3 regions of the Janthinobacterium sp. SUN128 genome follow, and region 2 is predicted to be linked to each of the others. Evidence: predicted binding sites of a transcription regulator. Region 2 holds the regulator's gene; each other region holds the start of a gene.
The links. The regulator FNR, encoded in region 2, switches genes on or off when oxygen is low (the NO sensors DNR and NnrR bind a similar motif). The targets are predictions, from matches to a motif close to TTGATNNNNATCAA.
Positions count from the first base shown of each region.

Region 1 (10,807 bases), on a different contig from region 2:
TCGACAGCGCCAGCGCCGTGGCCAGCACGTCCTTGCCGGTTTCCTTGCCGCGGACGATTTCCAGCAGCTTCATGACGTTCGCGGGGCTGAAGAAATGCGTGCCGATCACGTCTTGCGGGCGCTGGGTGAACGCGGCGATCTTGTCCAGGTCCAGGGTCGACGTGTTCGAGGCGAGGATGGCGCCCGGCTTCATGACGGCGTCCAGCTGCTTGAAGACGGTTTCCTTCACGCCCAGTTCCTCGAAGACGGCTTCGATGACGATGTCCGCCTGCGCAATGTCGGCGTAGGCCAGCGTGCCGCTAACGAGCGCGATGCGCTGCTCGGCCTTCTCTTGCGTCAGCTTGCCCTTCTTCACCGTGTTCTCGTAATTCTTGCGGATGGTGGCCAGGCCCTTGTCCAGCGCTTCCTGCTTCGTTTCCAGCAAGATGACGGGAATGCCCGCGTTGGCGAAATTCATGGCGATGCCGCCGCCCATGGTGCCGGCGCCGACGATGGCAGCGCTGGCGATCGTGCGCACGGGCGTGTCGGACGGCACGTCCGGCACCTTGCTGGCGACGCGTTCGGCAAAGAAGGCGTGGCGCAGGGCTTTCGATTCGGGCGACTGCACCAGCTGCATGAACAGTTCACGCTCGTACTTCAAGCCTTCGTCGAATTTCATCGTCACGGCGGCCGCCACGGCATCGACGCATTTCAGCGGTGCGGGGAACGGGCCGGACATGGCTTTCACGGTATTGCGCGAAAACTGCAAAAACGCTTCGTGGTTCGGGTAATCGACCTTGCGCTCGCGCACTTTCGGCAGCGGGCGCACGTCGCCCACTTTGGTGGCGAAGGCCACGGCGGCGGCCAGCAAGTCCGCGCCGGGCGCGATGACTTCGTCGAACAGGGCCGTGCCGGCCAGTTTTTCGGACGCGACGGGCGTGCCCGAGACGATCATGTTCAGGGCCATTTCCAGACCCAGCACGCGCGGCAGGCGCTGCGTGCCGCCCGCGCCCGGCAAGATGCCGAGTTTGACTTCCGGCAAGGCCATCTGCGCGCCCGGCGCGGCCACGCGGTAGTTACAGCCCAGCGCCAGCTCCAGGCCGCCACCCATACAGACGCTGTGGATGGCCGCCACGACCGGCTTGGTCGATTGCTCGACGACGTTGATCAGGGTGTGGAGAGTCGGTTCCGTGAGCGCCTTGGGCGAATTGAATTCCTTGATATCGGCACCGCCCGAAAATGCCTTGCCAGCGCCCGTGATGACGATGGCTTTGACGGACTCGTCCGCCAGCGCCTGGCGGATGCCGGCCACGGCGGCCGTGCGCGTGGCCAGGCCCAGTCCATTGACGGGCGGATTGGCGAGGGTAATGACGGCAACGGCGCCGTTTACTTGATATTCAGCACTCATGTCTCTTCCTTATTGATTTTGCTCAGCGATGAGGTGGTTGCAAGGGATGAAGCTTCACTATACCGCATAAAAGAACGCTCGTATTATTTTTGTCGTGGCGTGCCCGGCGCCAGCATGGTACGCCATGGTACAACATCGTTTGCGGAAAGATTCTGCTGCAAGCAGCAAGCTCCCGTAGAAGCTATCACTTGGATATTCATTTAAATAATAAAAGCACAATAATAATAACGGCGTTTTATTATGCAAAGTAAAGGCTTTGTTATATGCGGGCATGGGTCAATTACGACAGTTTTGACATTATTTATTTCCGCCCCTTGTTTTTCGCCAGATGCTGGGGAATAATCAAATTGTTGATTCAAATCAATACTCTACAATTTATCCACTATAAGGCAAACCGCAGGGCAAACACTGGCGGCCGTTGATCGCGCACATTCTCACCGATTATCACCAGATGTCGATCCATGCAATAACATCGCTGCCTTATATGGATAGCAGAAAAAATAATAACAGCAGCCTTATCGTTCCCATTCCTCTTCTCACCCCGAAGGAAATACTATGGACGCAGCCAGCCATGTCAGCCACTCCCAGGATCTGGACTTACAAGCGATAAATACTGCATTGAACCGTGTCCAGGCCGTCATCGAATTCGAACTCGACGGCACCATCCTGCATGCGAATGACAATTTCCTGCGCGTCCTCGGCTATACCCTGGACGAAGTGCAAGGCAAGCACCATGCCATCTTCTGCGATCCCGACTATGTGAAAACGGCCGAATACGCCACCTTCTGGGCCAAACTGGGACGTGGCGAGTTCGACCATGGCGAATACAAGCGCCGCGCCAAGGATGGGCGCGAAGTGTGGATCAATGCGTCCTACAATCCCATCCTCGATGCGGACGGCAAGCCGTATAAAGTCATCAAGTTTGCCACCGACATCACGGCCAGCAAGCGCCGCAACGCCGATTATGAAGGCAAGATCGACGCCATCAGCAAGGCCCAGGCCGTGATCGAGTTCCGGCTCGACGGCACCATCCTCGACGCCAACGACAATTTCCTCAAGTCCGTCGGCTACACGCTCGACGAGATCAAGGGCAAGCACCACCGCATGTTTTGCCTGCCCGACTACGCCAGGAGCGACGACTATGCGCAGTTCTGGCAGAAACTGGGGCAAGGCCAGTTCGACTCGGGCGAATACAAGCGCGTCACCAAGGACGGCCGCGAAATCTGGCTCAATGCCTCGTATAACCCGATTTTCGATGCGGAAGGCCGGCCCTTCAAGGTGGTCAAGTTCGCCAGCGACATCACGGCCCTGAAAATGCGCAATGCCGAATACGAAGGCAAGGTCAGCGCCATCGGCAAGGCGCAGGCCGTGATCGAATTCGACATGCACGGCAATGTGCTGGACGCAAACGACAATTTCCTCGCCGTCATGGACTACGACTTGAGCGATATCCAGGGCGAACACCACCGCATGTTTTGCGAGCCCGAGTATGCGAGCAGCCCCGAGTACAAGAAATTCTGGCAAAAGCTCAACCGCGGCGAATTCGACGCGGGCCGCTACAAGCGCCTGGGCAACCATGGCAAGGTAGTGTGGATACAGGCCACCTACAACCCCATCCTGGACCTGAATGGCAAGCCGTATAAAGTGGTCAAGTTCGCCATCGACATCACGGAACAGGTGAACCTGGAAAACAGTATCCAGTCCAAGGCCGCCAACGACAGCCGCAAGGTCAATGCCCTGCTTGAATCGGTGGCGCGCGCGGCGCAAGGCGACCTGACCTGCAATATCGTGCCCGAGGGCGACGAGCCGATCGACCTGCTCGCCGGCGGCATCAGCAAGATGATCGTCGACTTGCGCGGCGTGATCGGCAACGTGGTATCGGCCGCGAACGGCTTTGCCGACGCCTCGCACGCGATCGCCGAACGGGCCACGGGCGTGGCCGTGGGCACGCAGGCGCTGGGCGCCACGGTGGAAGAAATGAACGCGTCCATCGACGGTTTGACGTTCTCCATCAATTCCATCGCGGAAAACACCTCGAACGCCGATTACCTGGCGAAAGCCACGCAGCAGGAAGCGGAAGCGGGCGCGCGCGCCGTCGCCAAGTCGATCGAGGCGATGGACTTGATCAACCGCTCCTCGGAAGACATCGGCGAAATCGTCAAGGTGATCAGCGAAATCGCCAACCAGACGAATATGCTGGCATTCAATGCGGCCATCGAGGCGGCCCGCGCGGGCGAACACGGCCTGGGCTTTTCCGTCGTCGCCGACGAGGTGCGCAAGCTGGCCGAGCGCTCCTCGCAGGCAACAAAAGAGATTTCCAAGCTGATCAACGAATCCGTCAAGCGCGTCTCGACGGGCAGCGAAATCTCTCGCCAGGCCAGCGATGCCTTCGACAAGATCGTCTCGGGCGTGGCGAAGACCACGCTGGCCATTTCCGATATCTCGAAGGCGGCCAATGAACAGCTGCTGACGGCGCGCGAAGTATCCACGGCCATCCAGTACATCGCCGAGGAGACGGAAAAGTCGGCCGCCAACTGCGACAGCATCGCCCGCTCAACGGATGGCTTGAACGAGCGCGCTGGCAGCCTGAACCAGACTGTCTCCGGCTTCGTGGTGTAAGCCATGAGCCATGCGGCCACCTTGACGCCCGAGGTGCTGACGACCCTGATCGCGCTGGTGCGCCAGCATACGGGCATCGCCATGACAGCGCGCAAGAGCGTCTTGCTGGAACGGCGCTTGCAGCCTCGGCTGCGGGCGCTGTCCCTGCACAGCTACCAGGCGTACCTGGAGCGCGTCAGCAGCGACCGCGACGAGGTGGCCCATTTCATCGACCTGGTGACCACCAACGACACCCTGTTCTTCCGCACGCCGTCCATCTGGGATTACTTCCGCGACCGCTACCTGCCCGTCTGGGCCCGTGAGCATCCGGACGGCTGCCTGTCCATCTGGTCGGCAGCGGCCGCCAGCGGCGAGGAGCTGTATTCGATCGCCATGCTGTGCGAGCAATTCAAGCTGCAAGCGCCCGCTTTCCGCTACCAGATCCTGGCCAGCGACATTTCGCAGCAAATCCTGGGCGCGGCGCGGGCCGGCCAGTACAGCGGCCGCTCCGTCGAACGCATCCGCCTGTCGCATCCGGACTTGCTGCGCAAATATTTCACGCCCTCGCCGCATGGCGTCAGGGTCAACGAGGAATTGCGGCAACACGTCAGCTTTGCCCAGCACAATCTGCTGGAAGCATTGCGCCCGGCGCGGCAGTTCGACCTGGTGTTCCTGCGCAATGTGCTGATCTATTTCGATGCCGAGCACCAGGAAACCGTGCTGCGCCAGGCACGGCTCAGCCTCAAGGACGAGGGCCGGCTGATCCTGGGCGAGTCGGAAACCATCGCCCGCCTCGGCACCGGCTATCAATTCGAGTTTCCCATGATTTATAAGGCGGGTAGCGCATGAACATCATCATCGATCCTAGCCTGCCGCTGCACCATGTTGGCATGGGGCAACTCAGCGTGGGCACGCATGGCGAGCAGCTGCAAGCCTTGCTCGGCTCCTGCATCGGCATCGGTTTCATCTGGAAGAATGGCCCCTGCTGCGGCCTGGCCCATTGCCTGCTGCCGGAAGCGCCGGGCACCGACAGCAGCCTGGGGGCACGCTATGTGAGCCAGGCCGTGCCCTCGCTGCTGCGGATGATGGGTGTGCGCCAGGCCGATTACGCCGATATCGAAGTGGTGCTGGCGGGCGGCGCCAGCATGTTTGGCCCGCGCAACGGGCGCTTGCAAGTGGGACGGCAAAATGCGGAAGCGGCGCAAAAATACCTGGACCAGTGCGGCTTGTCGGTGAGTTTTTGCGCGCTGGGCGGACGCCACGGGCGTCAGTTGCTGATCGATTGCGCCAACCACAGCTATGCCGTCACCGATGTGGTGGCGCAACCCGAATTAATTCCACGCAAGGAAGGCGCATATGGATATGCATGAAGCGACGGGCTTGCAAGCGCAGGCCCATGGAGAAACGGCCGCCGAGCTGTTCGGCTCCTTCCACCTGGGCGACGATGAATTCGCCCTGCCCGCCAGCTGCATCCGCGAAGTCGTCAATTACCCCGCGAAAGTCACGGCCCTGCCCCTGTCGCCCGCCTATCTGGAAGGCATGTTCACCTTGCGCGGCAGCGTCATTCCGGTGGTCAACCTGGGGCGCTTGTTCCGCGCCGATGCGCCGCGCGCCGTGGCCACGGACAAGATCGCCATCCTCGACTTCCAGCAAGTGCTGGTCGGTATCGTCTTCCAGGATACGGGTGAAATCCTGCGCGTGCCCGCCAGCGCCCGCAGCGCCCTGCAATATGCGGCCGGCGACAGCCACGCCGTCATCGCCGGCACGATCCTGCTCGACGGCGGTGCGCGCCTGCTGCAGGTACTCGATCCGCATGCCCTGCTGCGCATCGAAAACGTACCCCATGTGCTGGCCCTGCAGGCGACGGGCACCAAGCTGAGTTCGGCCCGCTACCATGCGCAAAGCGAACGCCGGCAGTGCGTCAGCTTCCATGCGGCCGGCGCCACGTTTGCCTTCGAAATGCTGGCCATCCAGGAAATCATCCGCGTGCCGGAACTGCACAGTTCCCTGCTGAACAGCGAACTGTGCCTCGGGCGCATGCATTTTCGCGGCAGCCAGGTGGCCGTCGTCGACTTCGGCGCCCTGCTGCAGGCGGCCAGCTCCGGCACGGCGGCGACCAGCGACCAGCGCATCATCGTCGTGCGCCTCGATGATACGACCGTGGGCTTTCTCGTCGACTCCGTCGACAGCATCGTGCATTTCTTTGGCGACGAGGTGCTGCCGATTCCCCTGCTGAGCAAAGCACGCGCCGCCATGTTTGCCGGCTGCATCACGAAAGAGGGTCTGGGCGACATCATTTTCCTCGACCACAAGGGCATCTTGTCGCAGGCGGAGATCATCGAGATGCGCGACGGCCACGCGCGCCTGTACCCGTCCGACACGGAAGCGGGCAGCGCCGCCAAGCGCAAGGCGCAGCGCCGCGTCTACATCACGTTTACGGTGGAAACCCGCTTCGCCGTGGAAATCGGGCAAGTGCGCGAAATCATCGACTTCAGCGGCGCCATCACCACGCCACCGGGCATGCCGGCCTGCATGCGCGGCATGCTCAACCTGCGCCAGCAAATGATCAGCATCATCGACCTGCGCCAGCTGTACGCCATGCCGCCGCTGGCGGACACGGGCGCGGGCAAGATTTTGATCGTGGAACGGGGGGCCGAGCGCTACGGATTTCTCGTCGACCATGTCGACAACATCATGACCATTTCCGACAGCCAGCGCTTTGCGGCGCCGCAAATCATCCGCACGGGAGAGCATGACGACTTGCGCAGCGAAATGGATGAAATGATCGATATCGGCACGGATGCGCAGCGCCAGACCCTGTCCGTCTTCCAGTGCGACCATCTGCTGGAAAAGCTGGGCTCGGCGCTGCCGCAGGCGGCGTAAGTTTTTTTACAAGCCCGGCAGCTTGTGCCCCTTGAACTGGTCACGCAGCTTGTTCTTCTGGATCTTGCCCGTGGCGCCCATGGGCAAGGCGTCGATGAACAGCACGTCGTCGGGCGTCCACCACTTGGCGATCTTGCCTTCAAAAAATTGCAACAGCGCTTCGCGCGTGACCGTCATGCCGGGGCGCAGCACCACGACGAGCACGGGACGCTCGTCCCATTTCGGGTGGAATACGCCGATGCAGGCCGCCTGCAGCACGGCCGGGTGCGCCATGGCCAGGTTTTCCAGGTCGATGGTGCCGATCCACTCGCCGCCCGACTTGATCACGTCCTTGCTGCGGTCCGTGATCTGCATGTAGCCGTCCGCATCGATGGTGGCCACGTCGCCCGTGGGGAACCAGCCATCCTGCAGCACCTCGCCACCCTCGTTCTTGTAGTACGCGGAAATGATCCATGGCCCTTTCACCAGCAAATGGCCGTAGGCCACGCCATCCCACGGCAATTCCTTGCCATCGTCATCGACGATCTTCATGTCCACACCGTAAATGGCATGGCCCTGCTTGTGCAGGATATCGCGCTGCGCTTCCTTGTCCATGGCCAGGTGCTTGGTCTGCAAGCCGCCCGTGGTGCCCAACGGCGACATTTCCGTCATGCCCCAGCCATGGATGACTTCCACGTCGAACTTGTCGATCAGGGTATCCATCATGGCCGGCGGGCACGCCGCGCCGCCGATCACCGTGCGGCGGAAGGTGGAAAATTTCAGGTCATTCTGCAAGGCATAGTTCAGCAGGCCCAGCCAGACCGTGGGTACGCCGGCCGAGAAGGTCACTTTTTCCGATTCGAACAGTTCGTACAGCGACTTGCCGTCCAGCGCCGCGCCGGGAAACACCATGCGCGCGCCAGACAGCAGCACGGAATACGGCAAGCCCCAGGCGTTCACGTGGAACATGGGCACGACTGGCAGGACCGTGTCGGTGGCGCGCACGTTGAGGGCGCTGGGCATGGCCGAAGCATACGCGTGCAGCACGGTCGAGCGGTGCGAATACAGGGCGCCCTTGGGGTTGCCCGTCGTGCCCGAGGTATAGCACAGGGCGGCGGCCGAGTTTTCATCGAACACGGGCCAGGTATACTCGTCGGAATGCGTGTCGATCAGGTCTTCATAGCACAGCAGGTCGGGAATGCTGCTGCTGGCGGGCATGCGGTCGCGGTCGCACATCAGCACGAAATGGCGCACGAAGGTGCAGTCGGCGGCGATCTTTTCCACCACGGGCAGGAAGGTCAGGTCGAACAGCAGCACCTGGTCTTCCGCGTGGTTCGAGATGTAGGCGATCTGCTCGGGAAACAAACGCGGATTGATGGTGTGCAGCACGGCGCCCGAGCCGGACACGGCATAGTACGCTTCCAGGTGGCGGTAGCCATTCCAGGCAAGGGTGGCGACCCGGTCGCCCATGCCTATGCCCAAGCCGTGCAAGGCATTCGCCAGGCGCCGCGTGCGCTGGTGGCAATCGCGGTAGGTATAACGGTGCAGATCGCCTTCCACCCGGCGCGACACGATTTCGCCGCAGCCATAATGACGCGCTGCAAACTCGATAATGCTGGAAATCAGCAGGGGCTGATTCATCATCTGGCCCATCACTGGACTCAAGGGAAATGCCGACATCGTGTCTCCTGGTTTGGATACTCGGTTATTGTTGGAAGTTAAAGATTTTCCTTAGTTTCGTACGGTCGTGCGGAAATCGTCAACGCATTTCGATATTGCATTGCAGCATGGAATTTTTGATTCCGTTTTTTGCCGCATTGCCCCCCACGACAGCGCCCGCCACGCGCCCTGGCGCTGTGCGGTAAAATCGCATTCTAGGCTGGCGCACCTTGCCGGTCCATCTTACTGACTGGAATTGCCATCACCGCTCATACCTTACCACTGGATAATGCCTTTGCGGCCTTGCCGCCCGCGTTCTATACGCGCTTGATGCCCACGCCTCTGCCCGCCCCATATTTCGTGGCCGCCAGCGCACCGGCCGCAGCCCTCATCGGCCTCGATGCCGCGCGTCTAGCCGAGCCCGACTATGTGGCGCTGCTGAGCGGCAATACGGTTGCCGAGCGTTCACTGCCCCTGTCGGCCGTGTATTCGGGCCACCAGTTCGGCGTCTGGGCTGGCCAGCTGGGCGATGGCCGCGCCATCCTGCTGGGCGACATCGCCACCGAACACGGTCCGATGGAACTGCAGCTGAAAGGCGCCGGCGCTACGCCGTATTCGCGCATGGGTGATGGCCGCGCCGTGCTGCGCTCGTCCATCCGCGAGTTCCTGTGTTCGGAAGCCATGGCGGCGCTGGACATTCCCACCTCGCGCGCGCTCTCCATCATGGGTTCGCAGCAAGGCATCATGCGCGAAACCGTCGAGACTGCAGCCGTCGTGACGCGCATGGCCCCCAGTTTTGTGCGCTTCGGCTCGTTTGAACACTGGTTTTACCGCAAGAAGCCGGAAGAGCTGAAAATCCTCGCCGATTACATCATCGACGGTTTTTATCCCCATTTGCGCGCTGCATCAAATCCATATCAAGCCTTGCTGGCCGAAATCTGCGTGCGCACGGCGCACATGATTGCGCAATGGCAAGCCGTGGGCTTCATGCATGGCGTCATGAACACGGACAATATGTCGATCCTGGGCTTGACGCTCGATTACGGCCCCTTCGGCTTCATGGAGGCGTTCGATGCCGAGCACATCTGCAACCATACGGACCAGCAGGGCCGCTATTCCTACGCCAACCAGCCGCAGGTGGGCCACTGGAACTGCTATGCGCTGGGCCAGGCCCTGCTGCCGCTGATCGGTGAAGTGGCCGAGGCGCAGGCGGCGCTGGACAGCTACCAGCCCGCGTTTGCGGAGAAGATGAATACCTTGCTGCGCGCCAAGCTGGGCTTGCGCACGCAACACGACGACGATACGCAACTGTTCGACGGCATGTTTGCCCTGATGCAAGCCAACCACGTGGATTTCACCAACTTTTTCCGCGCGCTGGCGACACTGGAAATAGCCGCTCCCGAGCACGACACCGTGCTGCGCGACATGTTCATCGACCGCCCCGCCTTCGATACGTGGGCAGCGGCGTACCGCGCGCGCCTGCTGCAGGAGCACAGCGTTGATGCCGAACGGCAAGCGGCAATGAACCAGGTTAACCCGAAATACGTGCTGCGCAACTACCTGGCGCAAGTGGCCATCGAGAAAGCCCAGCAGCAGGACTACACGGAAGTGGCAAAATTGCTGGAAGTTTTGCAAAAGCCATTTGACGAACAGCCCGAACACCAGCACTATGCGGCCCTGCCGCCCGACTGGGCCAGCCACCTTGAAGTCAGTTGCTCATCCTGAGGAGTCATTATGACCACCAATAAAGTCAAAAAAACCGACGCCGAATGGCGCGCCCTGCTCGACTCGATGCAATACGAAGTCACGCGCCACGCGGCCACGGAACGGGCCTTCACGGGCAAGTTCTGGGACCACCATGAACACGGCATCTACACCTGCGTCTGCTGCAACACGCCCTTGTTTGCCTCGGACACGAAGTTCGACTCGGGCTGCGGCTGGCCCAGCTATTTCCAGGCGCTCGATCCGGCGAATGTCACGGAAATCGTCGACCGCAGCCACGGCATGCTGCGCACGGAAATCGTCTGCGCCGTCTGCGACGCCCACCTGGGCCACGTTTTCCCGGACGGGCCGCCGCCGACCGGCTTGCGCTATTGCATCAATTCGGCTTCCTTGCGCTTCGATCCGCAGCCTTGATCTGGCAATGGCTTGGGCGTTGCTCCTAAGCCATTCCTAAGATGATTCTAATAAGACCAGTGTAAAGTCTCGCCATGAAATTTCTATTCGACCTATTCCCCCTGATCGCCTTCTTTGCCGCTTTTAAACTGGGCGGCATGTATGAAGCGGCCACGCACGATTTCG
Region 1 covers NZ_JAPWHY010000001.1:1,709,816-1,720,622, forward strand. The annotation lists gene O3297_RS07750 (3-hydroxyacyl-CoA dehydrogenase NAD-binding domain-containing protein) at 1-1,387, opposite strand, end outside; gene O3297_RS07755 (PAS domain-containing methyl-accepting chemotaxis protein) at 1,943-4,006, shown strand; gene O3297_RS07760 (protein-glutamate O-methyltransferase CheR) at 4,010-4,834, shown strand; gene O3297_RS07765 (chemotaxis protein CheD) at 4,831-5,355, shown strand; gene O3297_RS07770 (chemotaxis protein CheW) at 5,342-6,868, shown strand; gene O3297_RS07775 (3-(methylthio)propionyl-CoA ligase) at 6,875-8,527, opposite strand; gene O3297_RS07780 (YdiU family protein) at 8,789-10,231, shown strand; gene msrB (peptide-methionine (R)-S-oxide reductase MsrB) at 10,241-10,642, shown strand; gene O3297_RS07790 (septation protein A) at 10,717-10,807, shown strand, end outside.
Region 1: O3297_RS07755 (PAS domain-containing methyl-accepting chemotaxis protein) is a predicted target of FNR. The motif match lies at 1,738-1,751, and genes of this name have one in related genera.

Region 2 (10,807 bases):
CGACGTGGTCGCGTATTTCCACCGGCGCGGCAAGCAGGTCGTGCTGCTCAGCGGCGACCAGGAAGCGCTGACGCAAAGCGTGGCGACGGAACTGGGCATCAACACGGCGTGCGGCGAATGCCTGCCCGATGAAAAGCTCGATTTCGTGCAGCAATTGCAGGCGACGGGCGCCGTGGTGGCGATGGTCGGCGACGGCATCAACGACGCCGCCGTGCTGAGCGGCGCCGACGTGTCCTTCGCCATGGGTTCCGGCGCCGCGCTGGCGCAGGCGCATGCGGATACGGTGCTGCTGTCGAGCCAATTGGTTTCCGTGCTCGACACGGCGAAAACGGCGGCGCGCAGCATGCGCATCATCCGCGAAAACCTGGGCTGGGCTACCCTGTACAATCTGACAGCCATCCCGGCCGCCGCGCTGGGTTTCCTGAACCCCTGGCTGTCCGGCGTGGGCATGGCTGCCAGCTCGGCCGTCGTCATCGCCAACGCCCTGCGCCTGCGGAAAGTCTAATGGAAGCTCTCTACCTCCTCATCCCCTTAAGCGTCGTGGTCGTCTTCATCGCCCTGTGGGTGTATTTCACGGCCTCGGACGGCGGCCAGTTCGACGACCTCGTCGGACCGGGCCTGCGCGTGCTGCAGGACGACGATACGACGGCCAAGCCGGCGCCCGGCGAACCGCATCCCTGATTTCACCCGCCCGGATTGCCGGGATCTTGCATGGCTTTTTTGACCGAAATATCACTTTATTTCGATGCCAGTTCGCTACGCTTATTTCATCCGGGGAATTTTGATCCACATCAAAGTTTTTTCGCGGTCAAACACTTACTCTCTGGCCACCATCATAAATAGTAATTCCAGGGAGAGTCTTTGTGGATCAATCGCTGAACTATAACTACAAGATCGTGAAGCAATTCGCGGTCGCTACTGTGGTATGGGGCATCATCGGCATGCTGGTTGGCGTTATCATCGCCGCTCAGCTGGCCTGGCCTGCCCTGAACCTCGACATACCATGGCTGACATACGGACGCTTGCGTCCGCTGCACACGAATGCGGTGATTTTCGCCTTCGGCATCTGCGGCCTGTTCGCTACTTCGTACTACGTTGTCCAGCGCACCTGCCAGGTGCGCCTGTTTTCCGACAAGCTGGCCGCCTTCACGTTCTGGGGCTGGCAAGCGGTGATCCTGTGCGCCGTCGTCACCCTGCCCTTGGGCATGACACGCGGCAAGGAATACGCCGAGCTGGAATGGCCTATCGCCATCCTCATCGCCGTCGTCTGGATCGCTTACGCCATCGTGTTCTTCGGCACCCTGATCAAGCGCAAGGTCAAGCACATCTACGTGGCCAACTGGTTCTTCGGCGCCTATATCCTGGCCGTGACGATCTTGCACGTGGTCAATGGCGCCGTCATGCCAGCCTCGTTCACCAAGTCGTATTCCGCGTATGCGGGCGTGCAGGACGCGATGATCCAGTGGTGGTACGGCCATAACGCGGTGGGTTTCATCCTGACCGCCGGCTACCTGGGCATGGTCTACTACTTCATCCCGAAACAGGCCGAGCGCCCCGTGTACTCGTACCGTTTGTCGATCGTCCACTTCTGGGCGCTGATCTTCACCTACATGTGGGCCGGCCCGCATCACCTGCACTACACGGCATTGCCTGACTGGACGCAATCGATCGGCATGGTCTTCTCGCTGGTCCTCCTGGCACCAAGCTGGGGCGGCATGATCAACGGCATCATGACCCTGTCGGGCGCCTGGCACAAGCTGCGCACCGACCCGATCCTGAAATTCATGATCGTCTCGCTGTCGTTCTACGGCATCGCCACCTTCGAAGGTCCGATGATGTCGATCAAGACCATCAACTCGCTGTCGCACTACACCGACTGGACCGTTGCCCACGTGCATGCGGGCGCCCTGGGCTGGGTGGGCTTCATCACCATGGGTTCGATCTACTACCTGCTGCCGCGCCTGGCTGGCCGCACGCAGATGCACAGCACGCGCCTGGTCGACGTGCACTTCTGGGTGGCCACCATCGGCATCGTGCTGTACATCGCCGCAATGTGGATCGCCGGCGTGATGCAGGGCCTGATGTGGCGCGCGGTCAATCCGGACGGCACCCTGACCTACACCTTTGTCGAGAGCGTGAAAGCGACGTATCCGTACTACGTGGTGCGCGTGGCCGGTGGCCTGCTGTACCTGTCGGGTATGTGCATCATGGGCTACAACACCTGGATGACGCTGCGCGGCAGCAAACTCCCCGTCGCCCGCATTCCGGAACTGAACGCGGCGCACGCCTGATAGGAGCGAAAGCAAATGAAATTTTCACATGCATGGATTGAAAGAAACCCCTGGCTGCTGATCGCCCTGGTCACGGTGGTGATCAGCATCGGCGGCGCCGTCGAGATCGTTCCCCTGTTCTTCCAGAAGAGCACGACGGAACCCGTCGCCGGCCTGAAACCATACTCGCCGCTGCGCCTGGCGGGCCGCGACATTTACGTGCGCGAAGGCTGCTACAACTGCCACTCGCAGATGGTGCGTCCGCTGCGCGCGGAAACGGAACGCTATGGCCACTATTCGGTCGCCGGCGAGTTCGTCTACGACCGTCCGTTCCAGTGGGGTTCCAAGCGCACGGGCCCCGACCTGGCCCGCGTGGGCGCGCGCTACAGCGACGAATGGCACCGCACGCACTTGAACAACCCGCGCGACGTGGTGCCCGAGTCGAACATGCCGTCCTACCCCTGGCTGGCGAAGACCAAGCTGGTGCCTGACGAGATCATGCCGAAGATGCGCGCCCTGAAACGCCTGGGCCAGCCGTACAGCGATGAAGAGATCGCCGCCGGCCCCGCGCAGCTGCAGGACAAGACGGAAGAAGACGCCCTGGTCGCCTATCTGCAAGGCCTCGGTACATTAATCAAAACAAGGAATTAGCATGGCAATCGAAAACCTGTTTGACAGCGCCAGCAGCGTCATGACGGTGGTTTCCTTTACGACGTTCGTGGGCATCCTGTGGTGGACGTTCAGCCGCAGCAACAGCGACTTCGACGCGGCGGCACGCCTGCCGTTCGCCGACGACGCGCTCGACTATCCGGCCGAAGCCGAAATGACCCTGGCGAAGGAGCATAACCATGGCTGACTTTACCAATGGCTTCTGGAATATCTACATCATCGTGCTGTCCCTGCTGGGCATCATCGGCTGCGGCGTGCTGCTGTACTCGCAGTCGAAAATCAAAGTGGTCGAGGGCGCCCCCGCTGACGGCACCACGGGCCACGTCTGGGACGAGGATTTGAAGGAACTCAACACGCCGATGCCGCGCTGGTGGATGTGGCTGTTCTACATCACCATCGTCTTCTCCCTGGCGTACCTGTTCCTGTACCCGGGCCTGGGCAACTATGCCGGCAGCCTGGGCTGGAAGTCGACGGGCCAGTACGAGGAAGAACTGAAGAAGGCGGAAGCCGACTACGGTCCCCTGTTCAACAAGTACCTGAGCCAGGACTTGAAGACGGTGGCCGCCGATCCGCAGGCGCAAGCCATCGGCCAGCGCCTGTTCCTGACCTACTGCGCGCAATGCCACGGTTCGGATGCACGCGGCAACAAGGGCTTCCCCAACCTGACCGACAAGGACTGGCTGTATGGCGGCGAACCCGACGTCATCAAGACCACCATCATGCACGGCCGCAATGGGCAGATGCCACCGATGGGCGCCGCCCTGGGCTCCGAAAAGGATGTCGAGAATGTGGCCCATTATGTGCTGAGCCTGTCCGGCTCGACCTCGGATCCCGTCAAGTCCGTGCTGGGCAAGGCCAAGTTCGGCGCCTGCATGGCCTGTCATGGCGCCGATGCCAAGGGTAACCAGATGCTCGGCGCGCCGAACCTGACGGACAAGACCTGGCTGTACGGCGGCAGCGCCGATACCATCATGGAAACCGTACGCAAGGGACGCAGCAACACCATGCCGGCCTTCAGCGATTTCCTCGGCGAATCCAAGGTACACGTGCTGTCGGCGTATGTCTGGAGCCTGTCGAATCCGCAGGCACCCGCGAAGTAAAAATGGAACCTCAAGTCATCAAGATGTATGCGGCCCGCGAGCAAATCTACCCTCGCGAGGCCAAAGGACGCTACGCTACCTGGCGATGGGTATGCGTATGGCTTACCCAGCTGGCGTTCTACGGCTTGCCGTGGTTGACCTGGAATGGCAGGCAAGCCCTGCTGTTCGATTTGACCACGCGCAAGTTCTACATTTTCGGCGTCGTGCTGTGGCCCCAGGATTTCATCTATCTGGCGGCCCTGCTGATCATCTGTGCGTATTTGTTGTTCCTCGTCACGGCCATTGCCGGGCGGGTGTGGTGCGGGTTCTCCTGCCCGCAAACGGTATACACGGAAATTTTCCTGTGGGTCGAACGCCGCATCGAGGGCACGCGCAGCGCGCGCATGGCCCTCGACAAGCAGGGCCCCTCCGTGCGCAAGGCATTCAAGAAGACGGCCAAGCACCTGGTATGGGGCGCCATCGCCCTGTGGACGGGCTTTACCTTTGTCGGCTACTTCACGCCGATCAAGGAACTGGCGCAGTCGGTGACCACCCTCAATTTCGGTCCCTGGGAATGGTTCTGGGTCTTGTTCTACAGCCTGGCAACCTACGGCAACGCGGGCTGGCTGCGCGAGCAGGTGTGCAAATACATGTGCCCCTACGCGCGCTTCCAGAGCGCCATGTTCGACCAGGACACGCTGATCATCACCTACGATGCCAAGCGCGGCGAACCGCGTGGCGCCATGAGCAAGAAGGCCGGCAACAACGACAAGCTGGGCGATTGCATCGACTGTACCCTGTGCGTGCAGGTGTGTCCGACCGGCATCGATATCCGCAACGGCCTGCAGTATGAATGCATCGGCTGCGCCGCCTGCGTCGATGCCTGCAACAGCGTGATGGACAAGGTCGAGCGGCCGCGTGGCCTGATACGCTACAGCACCGACCATGCGATGGAAAACAACTTCAATTCGAAGCAGATACGCCAACGCGCCATGCGCCCGCGCGTCCTGATCTACACTTCCATCCTGGCCCTGATCATCATCGCCGTGTGTACGTCGCTGGCCCTGCGCACGCCCCTGAAAATGGACGTGATCCGCGACCGCGGTTCGATGGGACGCGAAGTGGAGGACGGCATGATCGAAAACGTCTACCGCCTGCAGATCATGAATACGTCCGAGCAAAGCCAGCATTTTAAAATCAGCGCTTCCGGCTTGCCGGGCCTGACCTTGCTGACGCGCGAAGAAGTGACCTTGCAGCCGACGGAAACGCTGGGCTGGCCGATCCGCCTGCGCGTGCCGCACGGCGTCGGCGAGAAGGGCTCGAACAAGATTGCGATCGAATTGCAATCGCTGGACGATCCATCGCTGCATGTGCGTGAAAGCGCGGTATTCATCGTGCCGCGTTAACAAGGAAAGGCGGACGGGGACCGGGTGCCCTCGCCGCCGCCACGAAGTTGCAGGAAGGCCGGTCCCCATGCGGGGACTGGCTGATCAAACAGGAGAAACACCATGTCCGACAGTCTGAAACTGCAACCCCCCGTTGCACCGTGGTACAAGCATCGCTGGCCATGGCTGCTGATGATCGGTCCCGGCCTGTCCGTGGTCGTCGGCAGCTTCATGGGCTATATCGCGTTTACGCAGCCCGATGCGCTGGTGGTGGGCGATTATTACAAGCAGGGCAAGGCGATCAACCAGGATTTGAAGCGCGACACGATCGCCAGCGACCTGGCCATGGATACGCGCCTGTCATATGACGTGGCTGCAGCGCGCCTCAGTGGTTCCGTGCACAGCTTCGGCAAGGCTTATCAGGCGCCGCTGCAGCTGCACCTGGCGCATGCGACCCTGCCGGAAAAGGATATCAAGCTGCTGGTGCAGCCCGATGCGGCCGGCAATTTTTCCGTAGCACTGCCGATGCTCGAGCGCAGCCGCTGGCAAGTGCTGGTGGAAAACGACAAACGCGAGTGGCGCCTGTCCGGCATCTGGACCTGGCCCCTGCAACGCAGCATCGCGCTGCACGCGGATGAAGAACTGTAAGTCTTATTTGCAGACGTCCGTGCCGGCCGTAATGGCTTTCAACTTGGCCGGCTGCAGGATTTCGATCTCGCGGTTCGAGACGCGCAGCCAGCCTTCCTTCTTGAATTTCGACAATAAACGGCTGACGCTTTCGATGGTCAGGCCCAGATAGTTGCCGATTTCCTCGCGCGACATGCGCAGCTGGAAATTGCTGCCCGAATAGCCGCGTGCTTCATAGCGCGACGCCAGGTTGACGATGAAGGCGGCAAAACGCTGGGTCGCCTGCATATTGCCCAGCAATAGCATGACGCTTTGCTCGCGCGTGATTTCCTGGCTCATCATGCGGTGGAAATGACGCAGCAGGGTCGGCATATTGCCCAGCAATTGTTCCAGGCTGGAAAACGGAATTTCACACACTTCACTGTCTTCCAGCGCCACCGCATTACAGTGGTGGCGGTCGGCGCTGATGGCATCCATGCCCAGCAGTTCACCGGCCATCTGGAAACCCGTCACCTGCTCTTCGCCACCCGGATTGATCTGGTAGGTCTTGAAGTGCCCGAGGCGGATCGCGTACAGGTTCTGGAACGAGTCGCCGATGCGGAACAGCGAGGCCCCGCGCACGATCTTGCGGCGGCGGCCGATGATCTGGTCCAGCCTATCCATGTCGCCCACATCAAGGCCCATCGGCAGGCACAATTGATGCATGCTGCAGGTCGAGCATCGTGCACGCAACGCCTCCACGTTCACGGTGGGCAAGGTGGGAGTGAGTAGCGCTTCAGTCATGTCGGTACCTTTTAGAAAATGCAACAACAAGTTTACTGCATACAGCTGCATACAGGGTTGCCGTATGCCAATTTCACCGTAAATTCGGCGAATAAACGACGTCCAGCCTTTAATTATATGGCAACATCGTCAAAAGCCCATACGGGGCGGGCAATTTGCGCGGCGGCGCTTGCCAAGCTGGGGTATTGATAGGAAAATTCCTGACAGCATTATCTGCCGCCTGTGCCGCCCGGCACTGAAAAGGAAATCATGAAGCCTCTCGGCATTAAAGCAAAAGTCGCGCTGGCCACCAGCCTGACCTCGATCGCCATGATCGCGCTGGTCACCATGATCCAGGTGCAGCACATGCGCGACGACTTCACCCGAGTACTGCTGAGCCAGCAGTCATCCCTGATCAGCCGCACCGCTGCCGAGCTCGACGACAAGCTGGGCATGCTGCTGCAGATTGTCACCCTGACGGCCAGGCAGCAGCCGCCGGAATTGATCGCCCAGCCCGCCAAACTGCGCGAATACTATGCGCGCCGCTCGATGCTGGTGCTGTTCGACGACGTGCTGGTGCTCGACGCGCATGGCGCCATCGTGGCCGACATGCCGGAAGTGACGGGGCGCGCCGGCATCAACGTCGCCGAGCGCGAGTATTTCCAGACCGTCCTGCGCACGCGCCAGCCCATGATTACCGAGCCGATGCTGGGCAAGTCGAGCGGCATGCCCATCGTGCAGATGGTGGCGCCCGTGCTGGCCGCCGATGGCCAGGTGGCCGGCGTGGTGATCGGCGTGCTGCGCCTGTACAAGGACAATCTGCTGGGCCGCCTGCGCTCGGAAAAGATCGGCAAGAGCGGCTATTACTTCATCCTCACGCGCGGCGCCGTGCCGCGCTATGTGCTGCACCCCGATACCAGCCGTTTGCTGCAGCCGCGCAAGCCGAACGCCAACCTGACGACCACCCAGCTGCTGAAGGAGGATGGCGAAGGCAGCATGGTCAGCACCAACAGCCGCGGCATCACGGCCGTCAACAGCTTCAAGCGCCTGAAATCCGTGAACTGGCTGCTGGCCGCCTCGCTGCCCGTCGAGGATGCCTTCGAACCGTTCGATGGCGTACTGTACCGGCTGGTGCTGTGGAGCATCCTCGCTTCGCTGCTGGCCGCCTTTGTTCTGGGCTTGGTCACCGTACGCCTGCTGTCGCCGCTGGTGCGCCTGCGCGACACCCTGCTGGCCCTGCGCACCAGCGGCAGCCGTTTCACCCCCGTGCCGGTACAGCAGCGCGACGAGATCGGCGAACTGACGGAAGCGTTCAATGGCCTGATGAGCGAACGCGACCGCCTGCAGCAGGAACTCGAAGCGCGCGCGGCGGAGCTGGAGCAGGAACGCGACCGGGCCGAGGCGGCCAACCGCGCAAAGAGCGATTTCGTGGCCAACATGAGCCATGAAATCCGCACGCCCCTCAATGCCGTGCTGGGCATGGTGTATTTGCTGGGCAATACCAGGCTCGACACGGAACAGCGCAAGTACCTGACCATGGTCAGAGTGGCGGGCCAGTCGCTGCTGGGCATCCTCAACGATGTGCTCGACTATTCGAAGATCGAGGCGCGCCGCATGGAATTGTCACCCGTCGAATTCGACCTCGATGAAGTCATGAATACCCTGGCCACGACGATGACGATGAATGCGGGCGAAAAGGAGCTGGAACTGGCCATCGCCGTCGAGCCCGACGTACCGCGGCGCCTCGTGGGCGACGCCCAGCGCCTGCAGCAAATTCTCGTCAACCTGGCCGGCAACGCCATCAAGTTTACCGAGAGCGGCGAAGTGGTGGTGGCCGTCAGCCTGGCCGAGAGCGAAAACGGGCGCGCCTGGCTGCGCTTCGAGGTGCGCGACACGGGCATCGGCATGACGGAACTGCAGCAACAGCAGCTGTTTGCCGCGTTTTCGCAGGGCGACCAGAGCATCACGCGGCGCTTCGGCGGCACGGGCCTGGGCCTGGCCATCAGCAAGCAGCTGATCCACATGATGGGCGGCGACATCGCCGTCGCCAGCAGCGAAGGCAAGGGCAGCCGCTTCTGGTTCAGCGTGCCCTTCGAGATGCTGGCGCAGCCGGCCGAAACGCGGCGCACGCCGGCCCTGGGCCAGCTGCGCCTGCTGGTGGCCGACGACAACCGCACCACGCGCGAACTGATCGTCAAGCTGATCGAGGCGTGGGGCTGGCTGGCCGACGAAGTGGACTCCGGCTTTGCCGCCATCGAACTGTACCGCGAACGCCTGGCGCAGCAGCAGCCGTACGACGTGGTGCTGGCCGACTGGCACATGCCCGTGATGGACGGACTGGCCACGGCCAAGGCCATCCGCCAGGCGGCCAGCGGCCAGCGCCAGCCCATCGTGGTGATGGTCAACGCCTTCGCCCGCAACCACCTGGAGGAAATCTCCAGCGCGGCCGAGGCCGATGTCGTGCTGATGAAGCCGATCACGGGCTCCAGCCTGTTCGATGCCCTGCACCAGGCGCTGATCGCCAAGAATGACGACGGCGAGCAGCGCATCCTGCACCAGCCGCTGGGCACGGAACTGGCCGGCGTGCATTTCCTGCTGGTGGAAGACAATCATTTGAACCAGGCCGTGGCGCGCGGCATCCTCGAACACATGGGCGCCACCCTGGACGTGGTGGGCGATGGCTTGCAAGCCGTGGAACGGCTGCGCACGGAAGCGCTGCGCTACGACATCGTGCTGATGGACATGCAGATGCCCGTCATGGACGGTTTCAGCGCCACCCACATCATCCGCACGGAACTGCGCCTGAACCTGCCCGTGATCGCCATGACGGCCGGCGTGCTGGCGTCCGAGCGCGAGCGCTGCATGACGGCCGGCATCAGCGACTTCATCGCCAAGCCCGTGGTGGTGGAAGAGATGATGGAAGTCATCCTGCGCCACCTGCCCAAGCGTCCGCAAGTACAGGCGGCCGAGCCGGTACGCGTCGCCGATGAAGAAGTGTTTTCCATGGCGCCGCTGATGCGCGTGATGGGACGCGATGCGAAGGGGCGCGGCGTGCTGCGGCGCATGGTGGAAGACGCGCTGAACAAGGGCATGACGCCCGTGCGCGACGCCGAAACAGCGTTGCAATCGGGCCGCCACAGCGACGTGGCGCGCATCCTGCACGGCGTGCGCGGCTCCGTGGGCACCCTGGGCACGAAACGCCTGATCCGCGCCGCGTTCGCCACCGAGGAAGCCATCGACGCGGGCCGCCTGGACGAGGTGCCGGCGCTGCTGGCGCACACGGCGCAGGAACTGGAGCAGGCGCTGGCGGCGGCGACGGATTGGTTGTCCAGGCTGAAGGATTAAGCTCGTTTGAACCCAAGAGATAAAGGCCGGGGTCGTACCCTCAGGGTACGACCCCAGTCCTTGCTTTGGGTTTAGGCGGGCACACCCAGGATCACGCTGGATGCCTTGAAAATCGCCGTCACGCTGCTGCCGATGGCGATGCCCAGGTCGGTGCTGCTCTGGTTGGTGATGATGGCCGCGATCGTGCCGCCGCGCGGCAAGTCAACCACCACTTCCGTGTTGACGGCGCCCGTCTGCACCCGCGTGACGGTGCCGGCCAGCTGGTTGCGCGCGGAAAAGCGCGCGCCTTCGCTGTCCGCCACAAGGATGATGGACGAGGCCTTGATCAGCGCAAACGCTTCCGCGCCCGGCACCAGTCCCAGGCTTGCGCTGCTGCCTTGCGTGACGATGGCGACGATCTGCTGGCCGCCGGGCAATTCCAGGGTGACTTCGTCGTTGACGGCGCCCTGTTTCAGTTCGGCCACCTTGCCCAGGAATTGATTGCGTGCCGTGGTTTTCATGGCCATTCTCCGTATGAGTAAAAGATCGTCGGCGATGCCTTCCGCCTGGCTGCCCAGCTGGCGCAGGTAGCGGGCATGCTCCCGCTCGATGATGCGGAAATTGTCGACCAGCTGGCGCCCCCGCTGAGTCAGCCGCGTGCCGCCGCCGCCCTTGCCGCCCGTCAGGCGCT
Region 2 covers NZ_JAPWHY010000006.1:150,461-161,267, reverse strand. The annotation lists gene O3297_RS26805 (heavy metal translocating P-type ATPase) at 1-505, shown strand, start outside; gene ccoS (cbb3-type cytochrome oxidase assembly protein CcoS) at 505-681, shown strand; gene ccoN (cytochrome-c oxidase, cbb3-type subunit I) at 864-2,291, shown strand; gene ccoO (cytochrome-c oxidase, cbb3-type subunit II) at 2,307-2,921, shown strand; gene O3297_RS26785 (cbb3-type cytochrome c oxidase subunit 3) at 2,923-3,126, shown strand; gene ccoP (cytochrome-c oxidase, cbb3-type subunit III) at 3,119-4,039, shown strand; gene ccoG (cytochrome c oxidase accessory protein CcoG) at 4,042-5,424, shown strand; gene O3297_RS26770 (FixH family protein) at 5,527-6,051, shown strand; gene fnr (fumarate/nitrate reduction transcriptional regulator Fnr) at 6,055-6,813, opposite strand; gene O3297_RS26760 (response regulator) at 7,063-10,137, shown strand; gene O3297_RS26755 (TOBE domain-containing protein) at 10,209-10,807, opposite strand, start outside.

Region 3 (10,807 bases), on a different contig from region 2:
GCTTGTTCATCAGCTTGGCCGACGCCTCGCACATCGAACAATTGCGCACCTGGCTCACCGCCAGTCCCTACGATGCCCTGCTGGCGCTGCAAGCAGACATGGTGGTTTCCTGACGATTTCCTGATCGACTTACCGCAAACGCAGTTTGCATCTCGTTACAACTCTGTAGCCCGCAGGGTGGCATGGCCGCTTGAAATGGCGCCGTGTAACCCCACCTCTGTTCTGACACCGCAGGAGCTTCTCCTGCTTGAGCGAAGGATGCAAAATGAACCTGATCTATAACAGCGAACAATATAGCGTCGTGGAATTCGGCGTCGATGGCAACCTGGAAGCCTTGCGCTTTGGCGGCTATGAAATCGTCGACAAGGGGGGCAAGCGGGAAACGTTTATCGCCGGCATCCTTGCGCAAAACTTCCGCCGCGACGTGACGGAGCTGATCGCCAGCGAACCCAGCATGGAAGAGATCGATGAATTTTTGGGCAGCTATGATTCCCTCATGAGCCAGCCCGTGCTGTTGCATTAGGGTGATGGCTATCGCCGCCATACCAATCCGCCAGGCGGCGTGGTATGGTGGCCGTGTTATCCCGCTGCAAACAGACCATGTGCCAACTTCTTGGAATGAATTGCAATGTCCCTACGGACATTGTCTTTAGTTTTACCGGCTTCGCCATGCGTGGCGGCCATACCGATACCCACCATGACGGCTGGGGCATCGCCTTTTTCGAGGGCGCCGGCGTGCGCCATTTCGTCGACCACCAGGCGGCCATCGCCTCGCCCGTGGCCGAACTGATCAAACGCTACCCCATCAAGTCGCGCAATGTCATCGCGCATATCCGCAAGGCCACGCAAGGCCAGGTGGCGCTGGAAAATTGCCACCCCTTCGTGCGCGAACTGTGGGGCCGCTACTGGGTCTTTGCCCACAATGGCGATTTGAAGGAGTTTCACCCCGTGCTGACGGGCAGTTACCGCCCCGTCGGCTGCACGGACAGCGAACTGGCTTTCTGCTATCTGCTGCAGGAGTTGCATGCGCGCTTTGGCGATGCCCCGCCGGCGTTGCCGCAACTGCATGCCGCCCTGGCGGAGTTGTTGCCTGGCATCGCCGCCCACGGCACCTTCAACATGATGCTGTCGAGCGGCGAGGCGCTGTTTGCCCATTGCTCGACCAGCTTGCACTATCTGGTGCGACAACATCCGTTTCCAACTGCTAAACTCTCCGATGAAGACCTGAGCGTGGACTTTTCCCAGGTGACGACCCCCCAGGACAGAGTGGCCGTGATCGTTACCCAGCCGCTGACGACGAATGAGCAATGGACGGCGTTTGCGCCGGGTGAATTGAAATTATTTGTCGACGGGATGGTGCAAGAAACCCCTGCGCCCTAATTTGTTGACGACAATAAACTGGATTGCTGCCAAAATACCCACAGCGCGGGCGGAATTCAGCTAAAGTATTGTCAATAGTGAACCTTGATGCGGGCGCGGCGCGGCCGGTGTCACTCGACGTGATTGATGAAGAGTTAATGATCGATATTTCCAGCAACGACATCACCCCGAAACCCTTGCGCGTGCGCGAGTTCTATCTGGGGCGACAACCTATCCTTGACCGCAATCAAGCCTTGTTTGGCTATGAGTTGCTTTTCCGCAACGCTCCGGTCGGTCCCGCCAACATCACCAGCGACCTGTCCGCCACGGCATCCGTTATCGCCCACGCTTCCCAGCTGGGCATGGAAAAGGTCATCGGCGACGCGCTCGGTTTCGTCAACGTCGATGCCGACGTGATCATGAGCGACATCTTCGTGTTTCTGCCGCGTGAAAAAGTCGTGCTGGAAATCGTCGAATCGATGCCCGTCACGCCGGAAGTGCGCGCGCGCATCAGCGAACTGGTGGGCCATGGCTTCACCTTCGCGCTGGAAAACGTCGTATCCGATACGTCGCAAGTGCAGGAACTGCTGCCACTGGTGCAGTACGTCAAGATGGACATGAGCACGGTCGACCCGAAAGTGCTGGCAGCGCTGGCGCCCCGTTTCAAGCAGGAAAACAAGAAACTGGTGGCGGAGAAGGTCGAGACGCGCGAAGAATTCAAGTCGGGCCTGGATCTGGGCTTCGATTACTTCCAGGGCTATTACTTTGCCAAGCCGGCCATCATGACGGGCAAGAAGCTGTCGCCGTCGCAACTGGCCGTCATGGAACTGATGACCTTGGTCACGTCGGACGCCGACAACATGGATATCGAGCGCGCCATCAAGCGCGACGTGTCGCTGGCCCTGAACCTGCTGCGCCTGGTCAATACGCCGGCCGTGGGTGCGCGCCAGCGCATCGATTCGCTGAGCCAGGCCGTGACCGTGCTGGGCCGCCGCCAATTGCAGCGCTGGCTGCAAATCATGCTGTACGCGGAACCAAGCAAGCGCGGCCATAGCATGACGCCGCTGCTGATGCTGGCCACCACGCGCGGCCGCCTGCTGGAATTGCTGGCGCATAAACTGCGCCCGAACCACGCCCATTCGGCCGATATCGCCTTTACGGTCGGCATCATGTCCCTGATGGATACCCTGTTCGGCGTGCCGATGTCGGAAATCCTCAGCCAGATCGAAGTCATCGACGAAGTGGCCGAAGCACTGCTGTCGCGCGAGGGCTTCTATGGCGACCTGCTGCGCCTGGCCGAGTGCATCGAGCGCATCGAAGACATGGAAGGCGAGATCGTGCCGACCTTGCGCGACCTGGCCATGTCGCCGGACGACCTGGTGGAGCTGGAAATGGCCGCCTACGAATGGAGCGATAACGTAGTCCGCTACGCGCTGTAGATCGGATTAGCGCGGCCGCCAGGCCACGCGTAATCCGACGACATTGTTGACGCTGATCGTAGTGATGTCGGATTACGGCCTGCGGCCTAATCCGACCTACCCGATTTATCTAAAAGAGCCCTGCACGGCGTCGCCGTGGCAGGGCTTTTTTACGCCGCTACGCGGCGGCGCCGGGCCAGTGCTTGTGCAGCTCGGGGTCGGTGCGCAATTCCCACAGGGCGAGCACGACGACGGCGATACCGACGAGCAACTCGTTCCACATGACGACGGGCTGATCGGCGAGCCGCAGTACCCATGGCGAGGCCGCCACCCAGACGCCGACCAGCAGGTTGACGACGACGGCCCAGAAATAGGTCTTGTACAGGTCGAAGGCGGCCAGTACGGCGATCACCAGTCCCGAGACAAAGGCGTTGATCATCTGCGGTGAACCCTCGGGATAGGAAAAGGCCCAGGGCGAGACGACCAGCCATAGGCCCAGCAACAGGATCACTTGATCCTGCCAGCGTTTCAGTTTGAAATTGGTTGCCATATATCCTCCTTGCCGGTTGGGAACGGGCCGGAGCGGGCATGCAGCATGCCAGCCGGCATACTGCGTTAGTGCGCTTCGGCGCGCGATAAGTTCCGCGCGCCTTGTGCATATATTATGACAGATTGGGTGCCAGCCAGCGTTCCACGTCCTCGATGTTGACGTTGCGGCGCTTGGCCATGTCTTCCACCTGGTCCATGCCGATCTTGCCGACGACGAAGTATTTCGACTCCGGGTGGGCAAAATAGAAGCCGGAGACGGCCGCGCCGGGGAACATGGCATACGATTCCGTCAGCTGCATGCCGATTTCCTCGGCCTGCATGACCTCGAACATCTGTTTCTTGACCGTGTGCTCCGGGCAAGCCGGGTAGCCGGGCGCGGGGCGGATGCCGACATACTTTTCGGCGATCATGTCGTCGTTGCCCAGGTGTTCATCCGGCACATAGCCCCACAAATCCTTGCGCACGCGCTCGTGCAGGTATTCGGCAAACGCCTCGGCCAGGCGGTCCGCCAGGGATTTGAGCATGATGGACGAGTAATCGTCGTGCGCATCCTCGAAGCGTTTTTCGTATTTTTCAATGCCCAGGCCGGACGTGACGGCGAACATGCCGATGTAATCCTTCACGCCTGATGCCTTCGGTGCAATGAAGTCGGCCAGGCACTGGTTCGGACGCTGCACGCCGTCGACCACGGGCTTGACGCCTTGCTGGCGCATGCCGTAATAGGTGAACGCCACGGTACTGCGCGTATCGTCCGTGTACACCTCGATATCGTCGTCATTGACGCTGTTGGCCGGCAGCAAGGACACGACGCCATTGGCCGTCAGCCAGCGCCCGTCGATGAGTTTTTTCAGCAAGGCCTGGCCTTCCGCGTACACCTTGGTGGCCGCGTCGCCCACCACTTCATCCGTCAAAATGGCGGGGAAGGGACCTGCCAGGTCCCAGGTCTGGAAGAACGGGCCCCAGTCGATATAGTTGGCCAGCGTGGCCAGGTCGACATTCTTGAACACGCGGCGGCCGATGAACTTCGGTTTCACGGGCGTGCAGGGGCCGTCGAACGGCACGACCATCCTGTTGGCGCGCGCCTGCGCCAGCGGCAAAATCGGCAGGGCCTTCTTGTTGGCGTGCTGCTCGCGGATGCGCGCGTAATCGATTTCGATATCTTCCACGTATTTGTCGCGCTGCTCCGGCGTCAGCAACGATTGCGCCACGGATACGGAACGCGAGGCGTCCGGCACGTAGATCACGGGGCCTTCGTAGTTGTGCGCGATTTTCACGGCCGTGTGGGCGCGACTGGTGGTGGCGCCGCCGATCAGCAGGGGGATCTTCAGCATGCGGAAGTGTTCGTCGCGCTGCATTTCCTTGGCGACATACGCCATTTCTTCCAGCGATGGCGTGATCAGGCCCGAGAGACCAATGATGTCCGCGTTTTCCACCTTGGCACGCGCGAGGATTTCCGAGCACGGCACCATCACGCCCATGTTGACCACTTCGAAGTTATTGCACTGCAGAACGACGGTGACGATATTCTTGCCGATGTCATGCACGTCGCCTTTCACGGTCGCCATGATGATCTTGCCTTTCGGCTTGGCGACGATGCCCGTGCGCTTTTCTTCCAGCAGCTTTTCTTCCTCGATAAACGGGATCAGATGGGCCACGGCCTGTTTCATCACGCGCGCCGATTTCACCACCTGCGGCAGGAACATCTTGCCCTGGCCAAACAGGTCGCCGACCACGTCCATGCCGGCCATCAAGGGGCCCTCGATCACGTGGATGGGGCGCCCGCCATTGTGCAGCAATTCCTGGCGCGCCTCTTCCGTGTCTTCCACGATGAATTGCGTGATGCCGTGCACCAGCGCGTGCGACAGGCGCTCCTGTACGGTGCCTTCGCGCCAGGCCAGGGTTTGCGCCTCGGCCTTGCCGCCCGCCTTCAGGGTGCCGGCAAATTCGATCATGCGCTCGGTCGAGTCTTCGCGGCGGTTCAGCACCACGTCTTCCACGCGCTCGCGCAATTCCGGGTCCAGGTTGTCATACACGCCCACCATGCCGGCGTTGACGATGCCCATGGTCATGCCGGCCTTGATGGCGTGGTACAGGAAGACGGTGTGGATGGCTTCGCGGGCTGGATCGTTGCCGCGGAAACTGAAGGACACGTTCGACACGCCGCCCGAGATCTTCGCGTACGGCAAGTTTTCCTTGATCCAGCGCGTGGCGTTGATGAAGTCGACGGCGTAGTTGTTGTGCTCTTCGATGCCGGTGGCGACGGCAAAGATGTTCGGATCGAAAATGATGTCTTCCGGCGGGAAGTCGAGCGCATCGATCAATAAATGGTATGCGCGGGCGCAAATCTCGATCTTGCGCTCGAAGGTATCGGCTTGCCCTTTTTCATCGAAGGCCATGACGATGACGGCTGCGCCATAGCGGCGGCACAGTTTTGCCTGGCGCAGGAATTCTTCCTCGCCTTCCTTCATGGAAATCGAGTTGACGATGGCCTTGCCTTGCACGCATTTCAGACCTGCTTCGATGACGGACCATTTCGACGAGTCGACCATGATGGGCACGCGCGAAATATCGGGTTCCGAGGCGATCAGGTTCAAAAAGCGCGTCATGGCGGCCAGCGAATCGAGCATCGCTTCATCCATATTGATGTCGATCACCTGCGCGCCGTTTTCCACTTGCTGGCGCGCCACCGACAGCGCTTCGTCGTATTGCTCGTTGAGAATCATGCGCGCGAACGCTTTCGAGCCCGTGACGTTGGTGCGCTCGCCCACGTTGACGAACAGCGACTCGTCATTGACGACGAACGGCTCCAGGCCCGCCAGGCGCAAGTCGTGCGATGGGGCCGGCACGGTGCGCGGCGTGTTTTTCGACAGCAATTCGCCGATGGCGGCGATGTGCTCGGGCGTGGTGCCGCAGCAGCCGCCCGCCATGTTCAAGAAGCCCGCGTCGGCAAATTCGCGCAGCAGGGCGGACGTGTCGGCTGGCAACTCGTCGAAACCCGTGTCGCTCATGGGATTGGGCAAGCCCGCATTCGGGTAGATGCACACGAAGGTGTCGGCGATCTTGGCCAGCTCTTCCGCGTACGGGCGCATCAGGGCGGCGCCCAGCGCGCAGTTCAGGCCGATGGTCAGCGGTTTTGCGTGGCGCACGGAATTCCAGAAGGCGGGCACGGTCTGGCCCGACAAGATGCGTCCCGAGGCGTCCGTGACGGTGCCGGAAATCATCAGCGGCAGGCGCACGACATCCGGGTTTTGCTCGTAGAACAGGTCGATGGCGAACAGGGCCGCCTTGCAGTTCAGGGTATCGAAAATGGTTTCCACCAGCAGCACGTCGGCGCCGCCTTCCACCAGGCCCTGCGTCTGCTGCAGGTAGGCGGCCACCAGCTGGTCGAAGGTGACGTTGCGCGCTGCCGGGTCGTTGACGTCGGGCGAGATCGATGCCGTCTTCGGCGTGGGGCCCAGGGCGCCGGCGACGAAGCGCGGCTTGTCCGGGGTGGAGTACTTGTCGCAGGCGGCCCGCGCCAGCTTGGCTGCCTGCACGTTCATTTCATAGGCCAGGTGGGCCATGTGGTAATCGTCTTGCGCGATGGTCGTGGCGCCGAAGGTATTCGTTTCGATCAGGTCGGCGCCGGCCGCCAGGTAGCGCTCGTGGATTTCCTGGATGATGTGCGGCTGCGTCAGGGTCAGCAGCTCGTTATTGCCCTTGACGAACAATTCGCGCGCGCCACTGTCGGCTGGGGCGGCGAAATCGATGAAGCGGCCGGCGGGACCGCCACGGTAGGCTTCTTCGTCGAGCTTGTACTGCTGGATGATCGTGCCCATGGCGCCGTCGAGGATCATGATCCGCTGCGCCAGAATGGCGCGCAAGGTGGCTTCGGTCGGGGACATGGCGGGGATCACGGTATCGTTCATTTCATGCTTTCAATAGGCAAACGGGCGGCGGCGCGGCGACAAGACTGGTACGAGGCGGATGCGGGCCAGCAGGATCAGCTGACGGAGAGTGCCGGCCGGGTAGGGCAGGCAGAAGGTGGCAATCGCCTGATTTCACCGGGTCTAAAATTATACGGCATCAGGCTGCTTTGGTTTTAAGCAAAAGCGGCCGTACGCCCCACGGCTGGCCTTCTTGCAACACATCGCCTCCTGCCACGCCTGCCGCTGAAAATTACATTCCTGAAAATCTTACTCAAAACGTTAATTCTTCCGCCAAAGTTGGCAGAAGAATACCGCCCTCTAGGCTGTGGAAAAATTTCCACATTATTTGTGCTGCCTCAGCATATTTTTAATGAATTGAATGGCAATAGCTGCAAAGGAAATTAATTTTGATTTAAGGCAATACAGAGTGAGGGAAATAGTACTCAGAATAAAGTTTGCCAAGCAGATATTTTAACTATTATCAAAACCAATTGAATCAAAAGCATTAATAGTTGTCTTTGGGAATCGAATTAACCCATAATATTGGTTCTTAGAAATTAAATTCTCACCAAAAGTCACCAATATGTCACATTTATCTCGTGTCCTCCCCGGCATCGCGCTGCACAAACATGGTTGCCAGCCATGAAAAACCATCTGCTCGTAGCATTGTTTGTCGTGCTGGGCCTGTCCGCCTGCGGTGGCGGTGGTGGCGGTGGTGGCGACACGGTGGTGGCGACCACCTCGGGCACGCCCGTCCTGATTCCTGCCGTGACGGCCGTCTCGGCGGCGAATGTTGCCGTGGGCGGCAGCCTGGTGGTCACGGGCACGAATCTGAGCCGCGTGACGGCCTTCCAGGTGGGCGGCGTGACCGTTGCCACCAGCGCCGCCAGCGAGACCAGCGTGACCCTGGCCATGCCTGGCGTGCCCGTCACGGGTGCCTTGAGCCTGGTCAGCGCCAGCGGTACGGCGGCCACCAGCTATAACGTCAATGTGTACCTGCCGCTGAGCGTGGGCAGCGTCGCGCCGGCGACGGGCGGTGTCGGTTCCAGCGTGACGATCATGGGCGGCGGCATGGGCGCCGTGACGGCAGTACAGTTTGGCAATGGCGCGGCGGCAACGCCGCAAAGCCAGACGGCCAGCAGCGTGACAGTGGTGGTGCCTGCGGGTGCAGCGACAGGCGCGCTGACGGTGCGCGGTCCCTACAACGATGTGATCAGCAGCGACGCGTACACGGTCCTGGCCAGCGTGGCAGTGACGTCGATCACGTCGGCCGTCAACGGCGCGACCTTGTCGGTGACGGTGCAGGGCAGCAATCTCGACCAGGTCAGCTCGGCTTCGGTGGGCAATACGCCGGCCGTCATCGTCAGCGCCAGTGCCAGCCAGCTGCTGCTGTCCGCGCCAGCCTCGGCAACGGGCAATGTGATGCTGTCGGCCGCTTCGCGCATCGCCGTGAATGCGGGCACGGTGTCGGCCTTTACCTTGGGCAGCATTGATTTCGCGCAAGTGCTGAATTTGAACGCCAGCAATACGGCCTTGCGCCTGACGCGTGGCAAGCCGGCCGCCGTGCGCGTGTCCGTGCTGGCCACGCAGGCGGGCCAGGCCAGCCCGGCCGTGACCTTGAATGCGACCGCCGCCAATGGCAGCAACCTGGGCAGCATCGCAATGACGGGGCCGGCGCTCTTGCCGACGACGAAGAACGATGACAGTTTCAATGGCAATTTCAGTGCCGTCCTGCCCTCCGGCTGGATCTTGCCCGGCGTGCGCGTGCGCGTGACGGCCGTCGGCAATGACGGCGTGCAAGTGAGCCAGGAAGCGGCACCCATGGTGGCCAGCCTGGCCAGAATCCGTCTGGTGCTCGTTCCCTTGAGCACCGACGATGGCGTGGCGCAACTGCCGGACGCCGAGGTGATCCGCGCTGCGCTGTTGCGCGTGTATCCGTATGCGACGGAAAATATCAGCATCACTACGCGCGCCGCGCTGAGCATGCCAGGCAGCAGCACGGCCGACAGCTGGTGGAGCGATACCCTGGGCAAGCTGGAAAACAAGCGCGCGCTGGAAGACAGCGGCGCCTATTACTATGGTTTCGTGCCGAGAATGTCTTCCACCCGCGCCGCCGGCCTGGCCTACATCAACCAGCGCAGCAGCGGCAGCGACTTCACGTCGGCCATCGGCCTGGATGCCCGCTTCAACAGCATCGCATCGGTCGATCCATTCGGCAATCAATGGCCTGAATGGCTGACCACGCTCGTGCACGAGCTGGGCCACAACCACTCGCTGCAGCACGTTGCCTGCGGCGGCCCGGCCGGCGCCGCTGCCGATTACCCGTATGCGGATGGTAATCTGGGTCCGCAACCCCTGTATAACAGCAACTATGCGGGCAGCATCGGCCAGCTGAGCAAGGCAGTCTATGGCAGCACGCCGATGAAAGACGTGATGAGCTATTGCAGCGGCGCCTGGTTCTCCGACTACAGCTATGCGCGGGTGCAGCAATTCCTGGAAAAACGCAGCACGCAGGGGACGGGCAGCAATGTGCTGGCCGCCAGCATGTCCGTGGCCGAGAACGGCTATCTGACCATTTCCGGCCGCATCACGCCAGCCGGCGTGGCCTTGCGCCCAGCCGTTGCCTCGTCGGCGCGCATCGGCGCCGCTGCCAGCGGCAGTGGCCATGCTTATACCTTGCGCGTGTTGACGGCGTCCGGACAGACTATCGACTTGCCCTTCGATGGCGTCTCCGTGGCCGACCATGGCGGCAACGCCATGAGCCACTTCCGCGTCAGCTTCGCCAATCCGGGCGAAATCAGCGATGTGCAAGTGCTGGCAAATGGCAAGGCTTTAGCCAAGCTGGAACGCCCGGCGCGCCGCAGCAAGGCTGCCGCCAACGATGCCACGTTTGATGCGACGCAAAGCGGCGGCCAACTGGTGCTGGTTTGGAATGCCGAGGCGGAACCGTATGCCGCCGTCATGTACGTGGCTGCCGATGGCCGCAAGACGGTGGTTGCCAGTGACTTGACGGGTGGCAAAGCCAATGTCGACGTGAGCGCCGTGCCGGCCGGTGGCCGTTTCGAAGTCAGCCTGTCGTCGTCCGTGGGCGCACGCCTGATGAAGGTGCAGCGCCGCTAAGCGCTGTGGCTGGATACAAAAAAGGCTTGCCGCAGCAAGCCTTTTTTTATGGCCATCGGCATGATGGCGCGGTGCAACCCGGTGAAGTCAGGCGAAGCGTTTGCCTTCGAGGGGGAAGCCCTTGATGAATTCGGCCGCGGGCAGGCGCTTGCCGCCCGGTTTTTGCAGTTCCGTCAGGCGCAGTGAGCCATTGCCGCAGGCCACGACGATGCCGTGCTGGGCGTCGGCTGCCAGCACCTGGCCGGGCGCTTCCTTGCTGTCCGCTTCGAGCACGTCGGCGGCCCAGATCTTGATGGTGGTGCCATCGACCTGGCCGCAGGCGCCGGGAAACGGATTGAAGGCGCGGATTTTCAGGCCCAGTTCCAGTGCCGGCAGGCTGAAATCGAGCGCCGCTTCTTCCTTGGCGATCTTTGCCGCGTAGGTGACGCCCGCTTCCGGCTGCGGCACGGCTTC
Region 3 covers NZ_JAPWHY010000008.1:23,676-34,482, reverse strand. The annotation lists gene O3297_RS28135 (hypothetical protein) at 1-113, shown strand, start outside; gene O3297_RS28130 (DUF3567 domain-containing protein) at 266-523, shown strand; gene O3297_RS28125 (class II glutamine amidotransferase) at 601-1,380, shown strand; gene O3297_RS28120 (EAL and HDOD domain-containing protein) at 1,518-2,798, shown strand; gene O3297_RS28115 (SPW repeat protein) at 2,956-3,327, opposite strand; gene metH (methionine synthase) at 3,440-7,234, opposite strand; gene O3297_RS28105 (IPT/TIG domain-containing protein) at 7,877-10,354, shown strand; gene fmt (methionyl-tRNA formyltransferase) at 10,442-10,807, opposite strand, start outside.
Region 3: O3297_RS28105 (IPT/TIG domain-containing protein) is a predicted target of FNR. The motif match lies at 7,642-7,655, and genes of this name have one in related genera.